Regions from separate parts of the Novosphingobium sp. RL4 genome, predicted to be linked through region 4. Evidence: predicted binding sites of a transcription regulator. Region 4 holds the regulator's gene; each other region holds the start of a gene.
The links. The regulator LexA, encoded in region 4, represses DNA repair genes until DNA is damaged. The targets are predictions, from matches to a motif close to GTTCCNCNCTTGTTCT.

Region 1: the regulator LexA is predicted to act here: its motif matches at 1,479-1,494, upstream of U9J33_RS01470 (MmcB family DNA repair protein).
Region 2: the regulator LexA is predicted to act here: its motif matches at 1,710-1,725, upstream of U9J33_RS06620 (ATP-dependent helicase).
Region 3: the regulator LexA is predicted to act here: its motif matches at 1,612-1,627, upstream of uvrA (excinuclease ABC subunit UvrA).

The regions. Positions count from the first base shown of each region.
Region 1 covers NZ_CP141944.1:304,621-307,815, reverse strand. The annotation lists gene U9J33_RS01480 (sensor histidine kinase) at 1-66, shown strand, start outside; gene U9J33_RS01475 (LytR/AlgR family response regulator transcription factor) at 113-910, shown strand; gene U9J33_RS01470 (MmcB family DNA repair protein) at 966-1,466, opposite strand; tRNA gene U9J33_RS01465 (tRNA-Arg) at 1,625-1,701, shown strand; gene U9J33_RS01460 (error-prone DNA polymerase) at 1,719-3,195, opposite strand, start outside.
Region 2 covers NZ_CP141944.1:1,359,084-1,362,278, reverse strand. The annotation lists gene U9J33_RS24840 (pseudouridine synthase) at 1-316, shown strand, start outside; gene rsmD (16S rRNA (guanine(966)-N(2))-methyltransferase RsmD) at 337-912, shown strand; gene U9J33_RS06625 (hypothetical protein) at 976-1,614, opposite strand; gene U9J33_RS06620 (ATP-dependent helicase) at 1,750-3,195, shown strand, end outside.
Region 3 covers NZ_CP141944.1:3,050,920-3,054,114, forward strand. The annotation lists gene uvrA (excinuclease ABC subunit UvrA) at 1-1,600, opposite strand, end outside; gene U9J33_RS14795 (UrcA family protein) at 2,090-2,491, shown strand; gene U9J33_RS14800 (hypothetical protein) at 2,693-3,088, shown strand; gene U9J33_RS14805 (N-acetylmuramidase domain-containing protein) at 3,138-3,195, opposite strand, start outside.
Region 4 covers NZ_CP141944.1:2,401,150-2,404,344, forward strand. The annotation lists gene U9J33_RS11620 (molybdopterin molybdotransferase MoeA) at 1-838, shown strand, start outside; gene lexA (transcriptional repressor LexA) at 936-1,631, shown strand; gene U9J33_RS11630 (ComEC/Rec2 family competence protein) at 1,687-3,195, opposite strand, start outside.

The sequences.
Region 1 (3,195 bases), 1.5 Mb from region 4:
GAGCGCCAACCCACCCCGGAAGACATGATCGAGCAGCCGCGGCAGCCTGTTTTCGCCGCGCGATGAAACATATTTGGCCCACGTGCGTTAGCCGGGCCGGAGAAAGTAACTGATGACCATTCGCACGATCCTCGTCGACGACGAGAAACTCGCCATCCAGGGCCTTCAGCTTCGTCTGGAGAAGTATCCTGATGTCGAGATCATCGACACCTGCTCGAACGGCCGCGAGGCCATCCGCAAGATCAAGACCGAAAAGCCTGACCTCGTCTTCCTCGACATCCAGATGCCCGGTTTCGACGGGTTCTCGGTGGTGAAGGGGGTCATGGAGATCGAACCGCCGCTGTTCGTCTTCGTCACCGCCTATCAGGAACATGCCGTCCGCGCCTTCGAGGCGAACGCGGTGAACTACCTGATGAAGCCGGTGGACGAGACCAAGCTCGACGATACCCTCGCCCGCGTGCGCCAGCGCCTTGCCGAGAAGCGTTCGTCGGACGAGGCGGAAAAGCTCAAGACGGTGCTGGCCGAAGTGGCGCCCGATGCGATCGATCACATCCCCGAGGAAGCCGATCCCAACGCGGACCGCTACGAGAAGCTCATCAACATCAAGGATCGCGGCCAGATCTTCCGCATCGATGTCGATTCGATCGAGCATATCGAAGCGGCCGGCGATTACATGTGCATCCGCACTGCCGACAATTCGCTGATCCTGCGCGAAACGATGAAGGATCTCGAACGCCGCCTGGACCCGCGCGTGTTCCAGCGCGTTCACCGCTCGACCATCGTCAACCTCAACCAGGTTCGCCAGGTCAAGCCGCACACCAACGGCGAATGCTTCCTCGTGCTCGATTCGGGCGCGCAGGTGAAAGTCAGCCGTTCCTACCGCGACGTCATCGCGCGCTTCGTTCACTGAGCCGGTAGCGCCGCTTTCGAATTCGGGAAATGCGGGGCCGTGAGGCCCTGCATTTTCACGCCGTCTCGTTCCCCCATTTGAGCGTCTGCGGATCACCGAGCGTGACGAGTCGCCGGAGCGATGCGCGCGCGAGCCTCTCCGTCTCCACCTTGCGACGGGCGGCGGCAAGCTGGCGCAGCGGGGCAGGGCGCAGGATTTCCGCGTCATAACCGTCGGCCACGATCACGCCGCATTGCTCCGGCAGAAAAGCCTCGGTTTCCAGCGGCGCACGGTCGATCGAGGGCGGCAGGCCCCAGTAGAAACGGTCGCAATAGTCGAGATAGTCGGTCCACTTCCCGTCGCCGAGCAGGTCGGCGCGGGATACCTTTATCTCGACGATGATGACATGGCCCTTGGCGTCGATCCCCATGAGATCCGCCCGGCGCCCGCAGCGCAGCGGCATTTCCGACAGGCACCAGATATCGTTGCGGGCGAAAAGTCGCCCGATTCCGCGTGCGACGTCGTTGGCAACGAACGAAGTCAGCGGCGGTGCGAGGGGGGAATCAGCGTCGGCCATGCCTTCATCATAAGAACATAGAGGGAACTTTCAAGCGATCCCTGCGGGTATGCGCGGGGCGGAGGGATATCCGTCCCCATGTTTTCCCAAGCCCATGACGATATGGATTGATTTGGCGCTGGTAGTCCTCCGCAGGCTCTGCTAGTCGCCCCAGCACTGCACCCGTAGCTCAGCTGGATAGAGCGCTGCCCTCCGAAGGCAGAGGCCACAGGTTCGAATCCTGTCGGGTGCACCATTTCCTCCATCGACGGTTCAGTGAAAGTCGCGTGATCGCGGCAGGATTCGCACATTGCGCGGATGCTGCGGGCGCACCACCTCATCGGCGCGCGAGAGTGGCGGGTCGGTTTCGTGAACTTCCGACAGCCGGGCCAGTTCCGCGGAGCGATCGTGGATGCGCTGGGCCATGAGGTGGACGACGCCTTCGGGGCTGACCTGGACGATACCCTCCACTACCATGAGCCGCGCGGCCATGACTTCGCGGCGATAGGTTTCGAACAGCCGGGCCCAGATCACCACGTTGGCGATCCCTTCTTCATCCTCCAGCGTGACGAAGATCGCATTGCCCTCTCCAGGACGCTGACGAACCAGCACGACTCCGGCGACTTTGACGTGCTTGCCCTTCTTCTGTGCCAGTTCAGTGCATCTCAGTACGCCTTCTGCCGCGAAGAACGGGCGCAGGAAGCTCATCGGATGGGCCTTCAGCGAGAGGCGCGTCGTCTGGTAGTCGGCCGCGACCTGTTCGGAAAGCGGCATGGCGGGCAGGGCCGCAGGCGGCTCCTCACCCAGTTCGCGGGCGCGGGCGGCGGCGAAAAGCGGCAACTCTCCGGTAGGTGTGCGGCGCGCTTCCCACAGGCCTTCACGCCGGTCCAGACCGATCGATCGCAAGGCATCGGCATCGGCCAGAAGGTTGAGCGCACGCTGGGGCAGGCCGGCACGCCGGGCGAGGTCTTCGAGGTTGGTGTAAGGGCGGTGCGCCTTGATACCGTCGGCCCAATCCTCGCGAAATCCGCTGATCTGGCGCAGGCCCAGCCGCAGCGCGAGTTTGCCTTTCGCATTCCGCTCCAGCGTGCAATCCCATTCGCTGTGGTTCGCATCGACGGGGCGGACTTCCACGCCGTGCTCATGTGCGCAGCGCACGATCTGGGCCGGGGCGTAGAAGCCCATGGGCTGCGAATTGAGCAAGGCTGCGGCGAAAACGGCCGGGTAGTGGTGTTTGATATAGGCCGAGACCCACACCAGCCGCGCGAAGGCGAGGGCATGGCTTTCCGGGAAGCCATAACTGCCGAAACCCTCGATCTGCCTGAAGCAGCGCTCGGCGAAGTCCTGCTGGTATCCGCGTGCGATCATCCCGCCGACCATTTTGCCGCGCAGGGAGTCGATGGTGCCGAGATTGCGGAAAGTCGCCATGGCGCGGCGGAGCTGGTTGGCTTCGGCATCGGAGAAGTTCGCGGCGGTGATGGCCAGCCTCATCGCCTGTTCCTGGAACAGGGGAACGCCCAGTGTCTTGCCTAGCACCTCGTGGAGTTCCCTGGGGTCATGCGGCGGGGCGGGAGAAGGAAATTCCACCTTCTCGATCCCTTGCCTGCGGCGCAGATAGGGATGGACCATGTCCCCCTGAATCGGGCCGGGCCGAACGATGGCGACCTGAATGACCAGATCGTAGAAATTCTCCGGTTTCAGCCGGGGCAACATGTTCATCTGGGCGCGGCTCTCGACCTGGAAGACGCCG
Region 2 (3,195 bases), 1.0 Mb from region 4:
ATTCGGTGACATTTCGCAGGACCAACTCGAGGATCTGATCGAAGGCATCGAGATCGAGGGCGTGGTCTACGGCAAGATCGACGCCAACATGGAGCGCCGCACGGGGCGTAACCAGTGGATCGAGATGACCCTTACCGAAGGCAAGAACCGCGAAGTCCGCCGCGTTCTCGAACATCTCGGTCTGCAGGTCAGCCGCCTGATCCGCACCTCCTACGGGCCGTTCCGTCTACTGGACCTGCCCAAGGGAATGGCGTTCGAGGTGGCTCCGCGCGATCTCGATAACTTCCGCCGCACGCTGCCGGGCAACGCCGCATGAAAGTGGGAGCGAAGGCCCCGATGAAAGGCGGTCCGATCAAGACCGGCCTGCGCATCGTTGCCGGTGAATGGCGCGGCCGGAAGCTGGCCACGCCGGAGGGGGAAAATACCCGCCCCACCGCAGACCGCACGCGCGAGACGCTGTTCTCGATGCTGGCCAGCCGTCTGGGCACTTTCGAGGGCTTGAAAGTGGCCGATCTCTTCGCGGGATCGGGCGCGCTGGGGTTCGAGGCGCTTTCACGCGGCGGGGCGCACTGCCTGTTCGTGGACCAGGATCCGGCAGCCATCCGCGCGATCCGCTCCAACATTGCCAACCTGCAGGCACAGGGCAAAAGCGATGTCCGGGCAGGTTCGGTAATGGCGCTCGGGCCTGCGAAGGACGTCCTCGACCTCGTCCTGCTCGATCCGCCTTACGAGACCGGGGCCGGGGTCGTCGCGATCGACAAGCTCGCGCGGCTGGGCTGGATTGGCGAGCAGACCTGGATATGCCTTGAAACCTCCCGCACCGAGGCCGTGTCCATTCGGGGCTTCGAGGTGGAATCGGCACGCGACGTCGGCAAGGCGCGCCTGCACTTCCTTCGCAAGACCGAATCCTGAATTCGCCGGCCTGAAGCAGTGCGCGTTGAAGCGCGCCGCTTCAGGCCGGAAGTCTTGCCTTCCTCAGACGCCGCCGCGATTGCGGCAATTGTCCGTCACCTTCTTGCTGCATACCGGATACGGCTTGTCCATCGCGGTCGCCGGAGGGGGCGTCAGCGCGCCCTTGTACGGGCCGCCCTGATATCCCTGATCGGCGGGCATCGCGGGGCGCACCGCCTGCTGCGCAAACTGCGGGTCGGGGACGCCGGTCGTGGGCATCCCCTCACCCGGAGGATTGGCCTGAGTGGGCGGCGTGGTCGGGGTCTGCCCGGCAAGCTGCTGCGATATGGAATTCCAGGCGATTGCCTGCTGCTCGGGCGTCATCTTGTAGATCTGTCCGCGCTGGTCCGGCGTGAGCGCCCAGTAGCCTTTCTGCTGCGGGTCCGTCAGGCTCCAGTAATAGGCCTGATACTCCGGCGACCAGGAATCGTAATCGGCACGCTGGGCTGCCGGCCACGAATCGTACATAGCCTTCTGTTCGGCAGACATTGATGCCGGAGAGATCGGCCTGGCCGGCGGCGTCCCGGAATCCGAAGGTGCTGCCGGCGGCGGAGGGGCTTCTGGCGCGGCGGGCATTTCGCCATTGGTATCCTGCGCCCCGATCGCTCCCGACATTCCCAGGAACGAAAGCGCGGCGGCTCCGGCAAGGAGATATTTTCGCATGATCGCTCTCCATGTTCTTGTTCGTGAACAACCGACGCCCCGTCCCTGGGATTGTTCCCCCGGTGCGACGAAGCGGCCTTGCGCCGCGACACCCCGTTCCCTAGATGTTCACGGGTGAACGATCTGCAATCCTCCATGCCCGAAGCCTCGTCGGACCCTCTGCTCGAAGGCCTGAATCCGCCCCAGCGCGAAGCCGTCCTGACCACTGACGGACCAGTGCTGATGCTGGCAGGCGCGGGAACAGGGAAAACCGCAGCGCTCACTCGCAGGCTTGCCAACCTGATCCGCAACCGGCTCGCATGGCCCAGCGAAATCCTCTGCGTCACGTTCACGAACAAGGCTGCGCGCGAGATGCGCGAACGCGTGGGCCATCTCATCGGCCCTGCCGTGGAAGGGATGCCATGGCTCGGCACGTTCCACGCGATTGCGGCGAAGATGCTGCGTCGCCACGCCGAACTGGTAGGGCTGCAGCCAAACTACACGATCATCGATACCGACGATCAGTTGCGGCTGCTCAAGCAGCTGATCCAGTCCGAAGGGCTGGACGAGAAGCGCTGGCCAGCGCGCCAGCTCGCCGGTTGCATCGATCGCTGGAAGAACCGGGGCCTCAATCCCGCCGACCTCGACGCTGCCGAGAACGAGACTTATGCGAACGGGCGCGGCCAGAAGTTCTATCAGCTTTACCAGGACCGCCTGAAAGCGCTGAACGCCTGCGATTTCGGCGACCTTCTGCTCCACATGCTCAACATCCTGCGCACCAACCGCGAGGTGTTGGAACAGTACCAGCAGCGCTTCAAATACGTCATGGTGGACGAGTATCAGGACACCAACCAGGTCCAGTACCTCTGGCTCCGCCTGATCGCACAGGGTCATCGCAACATCTGCGTGGTGGGCGACGACGACCAGTCGATCTATTCCTGGCGCGGCGCCGAAGTGGCTAACATCCTGCGATTCGAAAAGGATTTCCCCGGAGCCAAGGTCATCCGGCTTGAGCAGAACTACCGCTCCACGCCGCAGATTCTCGCTGCCGCCTCCGGCCTCATCAACGAGAACAGCCAGCGGCTCGGCAAGACGCTGTGGACCGAGCGGCACTCGGGCGACAAGGTGCGGGTGATCGGCGTATGGGATGCCCCCGAAGAAGCGCGCCGGGTCGGTGACGAGATCGAGCGCCTCGAACGCGAAGGCGCTCCGCTGGAACAGATCGCGATCCTCGTGCGCGCCCAGTACCAGACCCGCGAATTCGAAGACCGCTTCATCTCGATCGGCCTCAAATACCGCATCATCGGCGGTTTCCGGTTCTACGAACGCGCCGAGATTCGCGACGCTCTCGCCTATCTTCGCGTCATCGCCCAGCCCGCCGACGATTTGGCGTTCGAACGTATCTACAACGCCCCCAAGCGCGGGCTGGGCGCAAAGGCGCTGGAAGCGCTGCATGTCCTGGCGCGCCGCCGGAACATTCCGCTCGCCATGGCCGCGATCGAGATCGTCGATACCGACGAACTCCCCGCTCGCCCGCGCAATACCTTCCTCTCGCTGATGCGTGACTTCGCCCGCTGGCGCGAACTCGCCGGAACCGAGAAC
Region 3 (3,195 bases), 650 kb from region 4:
CGCCCGACAGGCCCGAGCCGATCTGGCTGGCAAGGCGGATGCGCTGGCTCTCGCCGCCTGACAGGGTGCCGCTGGTGCGGTCGAGGTTGAGGTAATCGAGCCCGACGTTGTTGAGGAAGCCGAGGCGCTCGTTGATTTCCTTGAGTATGGCCTTGGCGATCTGCTGCTGCTGGCTGGTCAGCTTGCCCTCAAGCTCCCCGAACCACGCGAAGCCATCCGCCACCGAAAGGCGCGCGGCATCGGCGATGTCGCTGCCGGCGATCTTCACCGAAAGCGCCTCGGGCTTCAGGCGCTTGCCATCGCAGGTCTCGCAGGGCTGCGCGGTCTGGAACTTGGACAGTTCCTCGCGCATCCAGGCAGAGTCGGTCTGGATCATGCGGCGGTTGAGGTTGCCGATCACGCCCTCGAACGGCTTGTTGACCGTGTATTCCTTCTTGCCGTCCCTGAACGTCAGCGGCACGGCCTTGCCCGCGGTGCCGTAGAGGATGACGATCTTCACCTCGGGCGAAAGCGCGTCCCACGGCGTGGTGAGGTCGAAACCGAAGTGCTCGGCCAGGCTGGAGAGCACCTGCATGTAATAGGGCGAAGGCGGGTTCGACTTGGCCCAGGGCACCACGGCGCCCTGCTTGAGGCTGAGATGCTCGTTCGGGACCACCAGTTGCGGGTCGAACAGCAGCTTCTCTCCCAACCCGTCGCAGGCCGGGCAGGCGCCTTGCGGGGCGTTGAACGAGAACAGGCGCGGCTCGATCTCCTCGATGGTGAAGCCGCTGACCGGGCAGGCGAACTTTTCCGAGAAGACGATGCGGTTCGGCGGCAGGCCGGTTCCCTTGAGGGTCTTCTTCGCACCCTTCCCCTCTTCCTCACGGCCGGGAACGACGCCGTCGGCGAGGTCGATATAGGCCAGCCCTTCGGCCAGCTTCAGCGCCTGTTCGAAGCTGTCTGCAAGGCGGGTCTGGATGCCGTCCTTCACCGCGATACGGTCCACCACGACCTCGATGTCGTGCTTGTACTTCTTGTCGAGCGCGGGGGCGTCCTCGATGGCATAGAGTTCGCCGTCGATGCGGACGCGGGTGTAGCCCGCCTTCTGCCACTCGGCCAGTTCCTTGCGGTATTCGCCCTTGCGGCCGCGGACCACCGGCGCCAGCAGATAGGCGCGGGTGCCTTCGGGCAGTTCCATCACCCGATCGACCATGTTGGACACGGTCTGCGCCTCGATCGGCAGGCCCGTGGCCGGCGAATAGGGAATGCCCACGCGCGCCCAGAGCAGGCGCATGTAGTCCCAGATCTCCGTCACCGTCGCCACCGTGGAGCGCGGGTTGCGGCTGGTGGTCTTCTGCTCGATCGAGATCGCGGGGCTGAGGCCGTCGATATGCTCGACGTCCGGCTTCTGCATCATCTCCAGGAACTGGCGCGCATAGGCCGAGAGACTCTCGACATAGCGGCGCTGCCCTTCGGCATAGATCGTGTCGAACGCGAGGCTCGATTTCCCCGAGCCCGACAGCCCGGTGATGACGATCAGCTTCTCGCGCGGAAGCTCGATGTCGAAGCCCTTGAGGTTATGCTCGCGCGCACCGCGCACCGTGATGTGGGAGAGACTCATGGAGGTGACGTGTTCCAGATTTGTTCGCAAAGCGCAAGCAGCCGCGCCGCTCTCCGATCGCCTCGCCGAAATGCCAGGCCGCGATGTGGGGACGCCCTGCGCGATTGCAACGCCGGGCGCGGCAGGGCCTGTCATGTCGCCCGTCGATCCGCAAATGCCGTTCGACGACAGAGACCGCGTTATGACTTGAAAGCGACATGGTTCTGCGCAATAGCAGGATCGCCCGATAAAAGTACCGACTCACCTTTTGCGATATGGCAATTTACTCATACAAGTAAATTTACGCGCATACCTTGAACGCCGGGGTGATAATCGCGGGGCCTTTTAAAGTATAGACATATTTATACTTAGGTCGACACCCTCCCCACAGCCTGTGGCTGTTTGGGAACGACTTTCCACATCCATTGAGGTCGCCAGCAGTTCGCTGCCCCGTAGATCCGCGAAGGTCTGCGTGCGGGGGCTGCACTCTCGAGCAACAGGAGAATGCAGATGACCAGGATTCACACGAAAATCGTCACCACCGCCATGTTCGCCATGGCCTCGTTCGCGCTTGTCACCCCCGTCCTTGCGGACGTGGTGGTCAAGGAAGTCCGCAACTCGAACCTGCCAACCCGCGAGGTCCGCTACGGGGACCTCGATCTCACCACCGCCAGCGGTCAGGATTCGCTGACGCGGCGCCTCACCGTCGCGGTACGCCAGGTGTGCGGCGGCGCGGACATGCGCGACCTGCCGGCATATTCCGACATGATGCGGTGCCGCGACGATTCCTCGGAAAGGGCCTTCACACAGCGTGATGCCCTGTTCGCCGAACGGATCGCCGCGCGCGGCCAGCCCGACCGGATCGCGACCAATACCCGCGCGATTTCGATCGTTGCCGTAAGGAGCCATTGAGCCGTCCAGGGATCGGGATTCCGCCGGCCGGAGAAATCCGGCCGGCGGCTTCTTGCCCGCAAATTCGCCCACGCCGCCTAACGGCGCGGCTCACGCCTGAACCGCTCCGTCGCGCCGGGCAACGGCTCGTCGCATAGCCGTTTGCATCCGCCCCATCGCCCCGCCAGAGCGCGGGAAAGCCAGCGAGGGATGGAGATTACGATGAGGGGAGCGCGCGCTCTGATTGCGTTCGGCACACTCGTGCTGGCGGCGGGACCGGCTCTGGCCGACGACCCTCACGACCGGATGAGCGCTGAGGATATCGCCCGCGATCGCGCGATCATTCGCAAGCTCAACAATGACCAGTTGCAGTACGTCCGCAAGCGCGACGCGCAATATGCTGCCGGATGGAAGGATTACGACCGCGCCCGGGGCGGCAACGACTATGCCGACGAGGACGCGAACGGGGACGCGGAGGACGCGCCGCGCGGCAGCAGCTATTCGCGCCAATCCCGCGAATACGACAGGGCCCGCCGCGATTACGAGGCTGACCTTGCCCGCTGGCGCCGCGATGTCGCCGCCTGCCGCGCGGGCGACTATTCCCGCTGCGAGCGCTGAGACAGATCTTTCCTCCAGGCGGCACGGCAAGCTCCCGGACAATGGCCGTTCACGGCAGCAGCGCCGCCCATGTGGCGGCGCCGACGACGCCGTCCGCCTTGAGTGCT
Region 4 (3,195 bases):
ACCTAGCCACCGCCATATCCGGCGCTGCGGCATGGACTTTGTGGAAGGCCGCGAACTTCTCGCCGCCGGTACTTTGATCGGCCCGGCGCAAGCCGCGCTCGGCATTGCCGCCGGCCATCGCCACCTGCCCGTCCGACGGATTCCGCGGGTAACCGTCATAGATAGCGGCGACGAACTCTCGACCGACCCTGAGTTCTGCGCCAACCATCAGGTTCCTGCCAGCAACGGCGTCATGCTGGTTGCCATGGCCCGCTCTCTTCCGGTGGATGCGAACCGGATAGGCCCCGTGGCCGACAAGCTCGATGACCTCATCGCCGCCTTCGAACAGGCGAGCGATTCTGACGTCATCGTGACCAGCGGGGGTGCCTCGGTCGGCGATCACGATCTTGTCCGCCCGGCCCTCGAAGCATGGGGCGCACAGCTGGACTTCTGGCGCGTGGCCATCAAGCCGGGCAAGCCCCTGCTCGTGGCGACCCGCCAGCGCGCTACCGGGCCGCAAATTATCATCGGATTACCGGGGAATCCGGTATCCAGCCTTGTGACAGCCTATCAGTTTCTCCTGCCTGTCCTGCGGGCCCTGTTGGGGGCTTCACGGCCAATCCCACAGCCGGTTGCAACCCGGCTTTCGGCCCCCCTGCCCGCTGCGGGCAACCGCCGGGAGTTTTTGCGCGGTTACTGGAACGGCGAGACGGTCTGCGCGAACCCGCTTCAGGACAGCGGCGCTCTGGCATCGCTCGCGGCAAGCAATGTACTGATCGATCGCCCCATTGGCGCGCCGGCCGCGAATGCAGGAGATGTTGTTGAAGTGTTCTTGCTCCAAAATGGCGGTATTGCTTGACGATACCGGATTCGTTGCATAATTGTTCCCTCATTGTTCGCAGGCAAATCGCCGGACGAGACAGGGCCATGGGCCGCAGAACGAAGAGGCAACGCAGATGTTGACGCGCAAGCAGCACGAATTGCTCCGGTTCATTCAGGTCCGGCTTGAGGAAAGCGGCATCTCGCCCAGCTTCGAGGAAATGAAGGAAGCGCTGGACCTCAAGTCCAAGTCCGGCGTTCACCGCCTGATTTCCGCCTTGGAGGAACGGGGTTTCATTCGCCGCCTCCCCAATCGCGCTCGCGCTCTCGAAGTCCTGCGCCAGCCTGAGGATGCAACGTCCAAACCTGCAAGATCGACTCCGGCGGCGAACAGCAACGATACTGCAGCGCCTGTCCGCGCACCCCAGATCGCACCTGCCCCCGCGAACGATGTCATCGAAATCCCACTCCACGGCCGCATCGCCGCCGGCGTGCCGATCGAGGCCTTCGAAGGACAGTCCATGCTCCCGGTTCCCGCAGCGCTGCTTGGTTCGGGCGAACACTATGCGCTCGAGGTTTCGGGTGATTCGATGATAGACGCGGGCATCCTCGACGGCGATTTCGCCTTGGTGAAGCGCACCAATACCGCTCGCGACGGTGAAATTGTCGTCGCTCTCGTGCGAGGGGCTGAAGCCACGCTCAAGTATCTGCGCCGCGAAGCCGGAATGGTGCGCCTTGACCCTGCCAATGCCGCTTACGAACCGCAGATTTATGGGCCTGACGAAGTCGAGGTTCAGGGCAAACTGGCCGGACTGCTACGCCGCTATCACTGATGCGGCTCAAGCGTGAGACGATGTCCGGTTGTTCCGCCGTCTCGCCGCCGCGTTATTACCGGGCCTTGGCGATGACGCCATAAGAAAGCGGCGGCGAACGCCACCACCCATGATCACCTTGCGCATCTGCCACTGAATGTACCGTGCGGCGCTTCAGGTCGATCGCCACGCCGCCCGTCTTGCTCAGCATGTTGCGATCCGCCTTCAGCCAGATTGGCTGACAACTTCGCGGCAGACGTCGGCCCGCAATTACGAGATAGGCGCGCTGGCAGGCCCGAGCCAAAGTGTCTTCCGGCACGATATCCCGGCCCCTGGCGATCAGTATGTGGCGCGCCTTCCCGCCACGTTCCAGCATCAACGCACAGAAATCCGGGTTGCATCGCACGCCCGGCCAGTCTGCAATCAAGACGGGTTTTGACTGAACTCCCGCTACTTCCATCAGATTGTCCAAAACGTAATCGCTCGAGCTGTCGCGCAGCATGACAAGGCGCCTCCCCGGACCGTCAATCAAAGCAACTTGGCGGCCATCTCCCGAAACGACGATGTCCGGCGGGGTCAGCAGGAGCAGGCCGATAAAGCCGCTGGCGACTGGAAGCAGACCCCAGAGCCTGGCTTTTCCGTGCCAAAGCCCCAGCCAAAGTCCTCCAGTCACGAAAAGTAGAAACTGCCATCCGCCCATCGTCGGCGCCATGCTCACCGCACCGGGCCGCGAGGCGATGAACCGTGCCAGACCGATCAGCAGATCGATGGCTACTCCAGCAAGCCACCAGACCGGCGATCCGGCCCCAACGATATCGAAAAGCAGCGCCGCGCCGACCAGGGGCATGACAAGAAAGGTCGTGAGCGGGATGGCAACCACATTGGCGATCGATCCATAGAGTCCGGCGCGGTGAAAATGATAAAGTCCGATCGGCATCAGCGCGAGTTCGATGGCTACGCCCGTGACGAGGATCAGGGATAGGCTGCGCAGCGCCTTGAAAGGCAATGCTTCGTCACGGGCCGAGAACCAATGCCGGATGGGCACCGCATTGCCTAACGCGATCAGCACGACAACGGCGGCAAAGCTCATCTGGAAGCTAGCGCCCACAATCGATTCGGGCCAGATCAGAAGGACGATGAAGGCGGCCGCCGCAAGCAATCGCATCGACAGCGCCTCACGCCCCATCGCCAATGCGGCAAGTACCAGTAGCGCGCTCACGCAGGAGCGTATGGTCGGCACCTGCGATCCGCTCAGCAAAGTGTAACCAACGCCCGCCAATGCCCCGCTAGCCGACGCAAGGACAGGCAATCGCACCCGCAACGCCAGCGCGGGAGATAACGCCAGCAGGCGCAGCGCGAGGATATAGACCGCACCGACAACTGCGCTGACATGCAGGCCGCTGATCGAGAGCAGATGCGCAAGTCCGGCATCGCGCATCGCCTGGGCCTCTGCCTTGCCGATCCCGCCCATGTCCCCTGTGACGAGCGCCGAGGCGATCCCGCCGGCGGATCCTTCAAGGCTTGCAGCGATATGACGGGACAGCCGCATTCGCTGCTCGCCAAGCCAGTCGTCACCCGCTCCGGG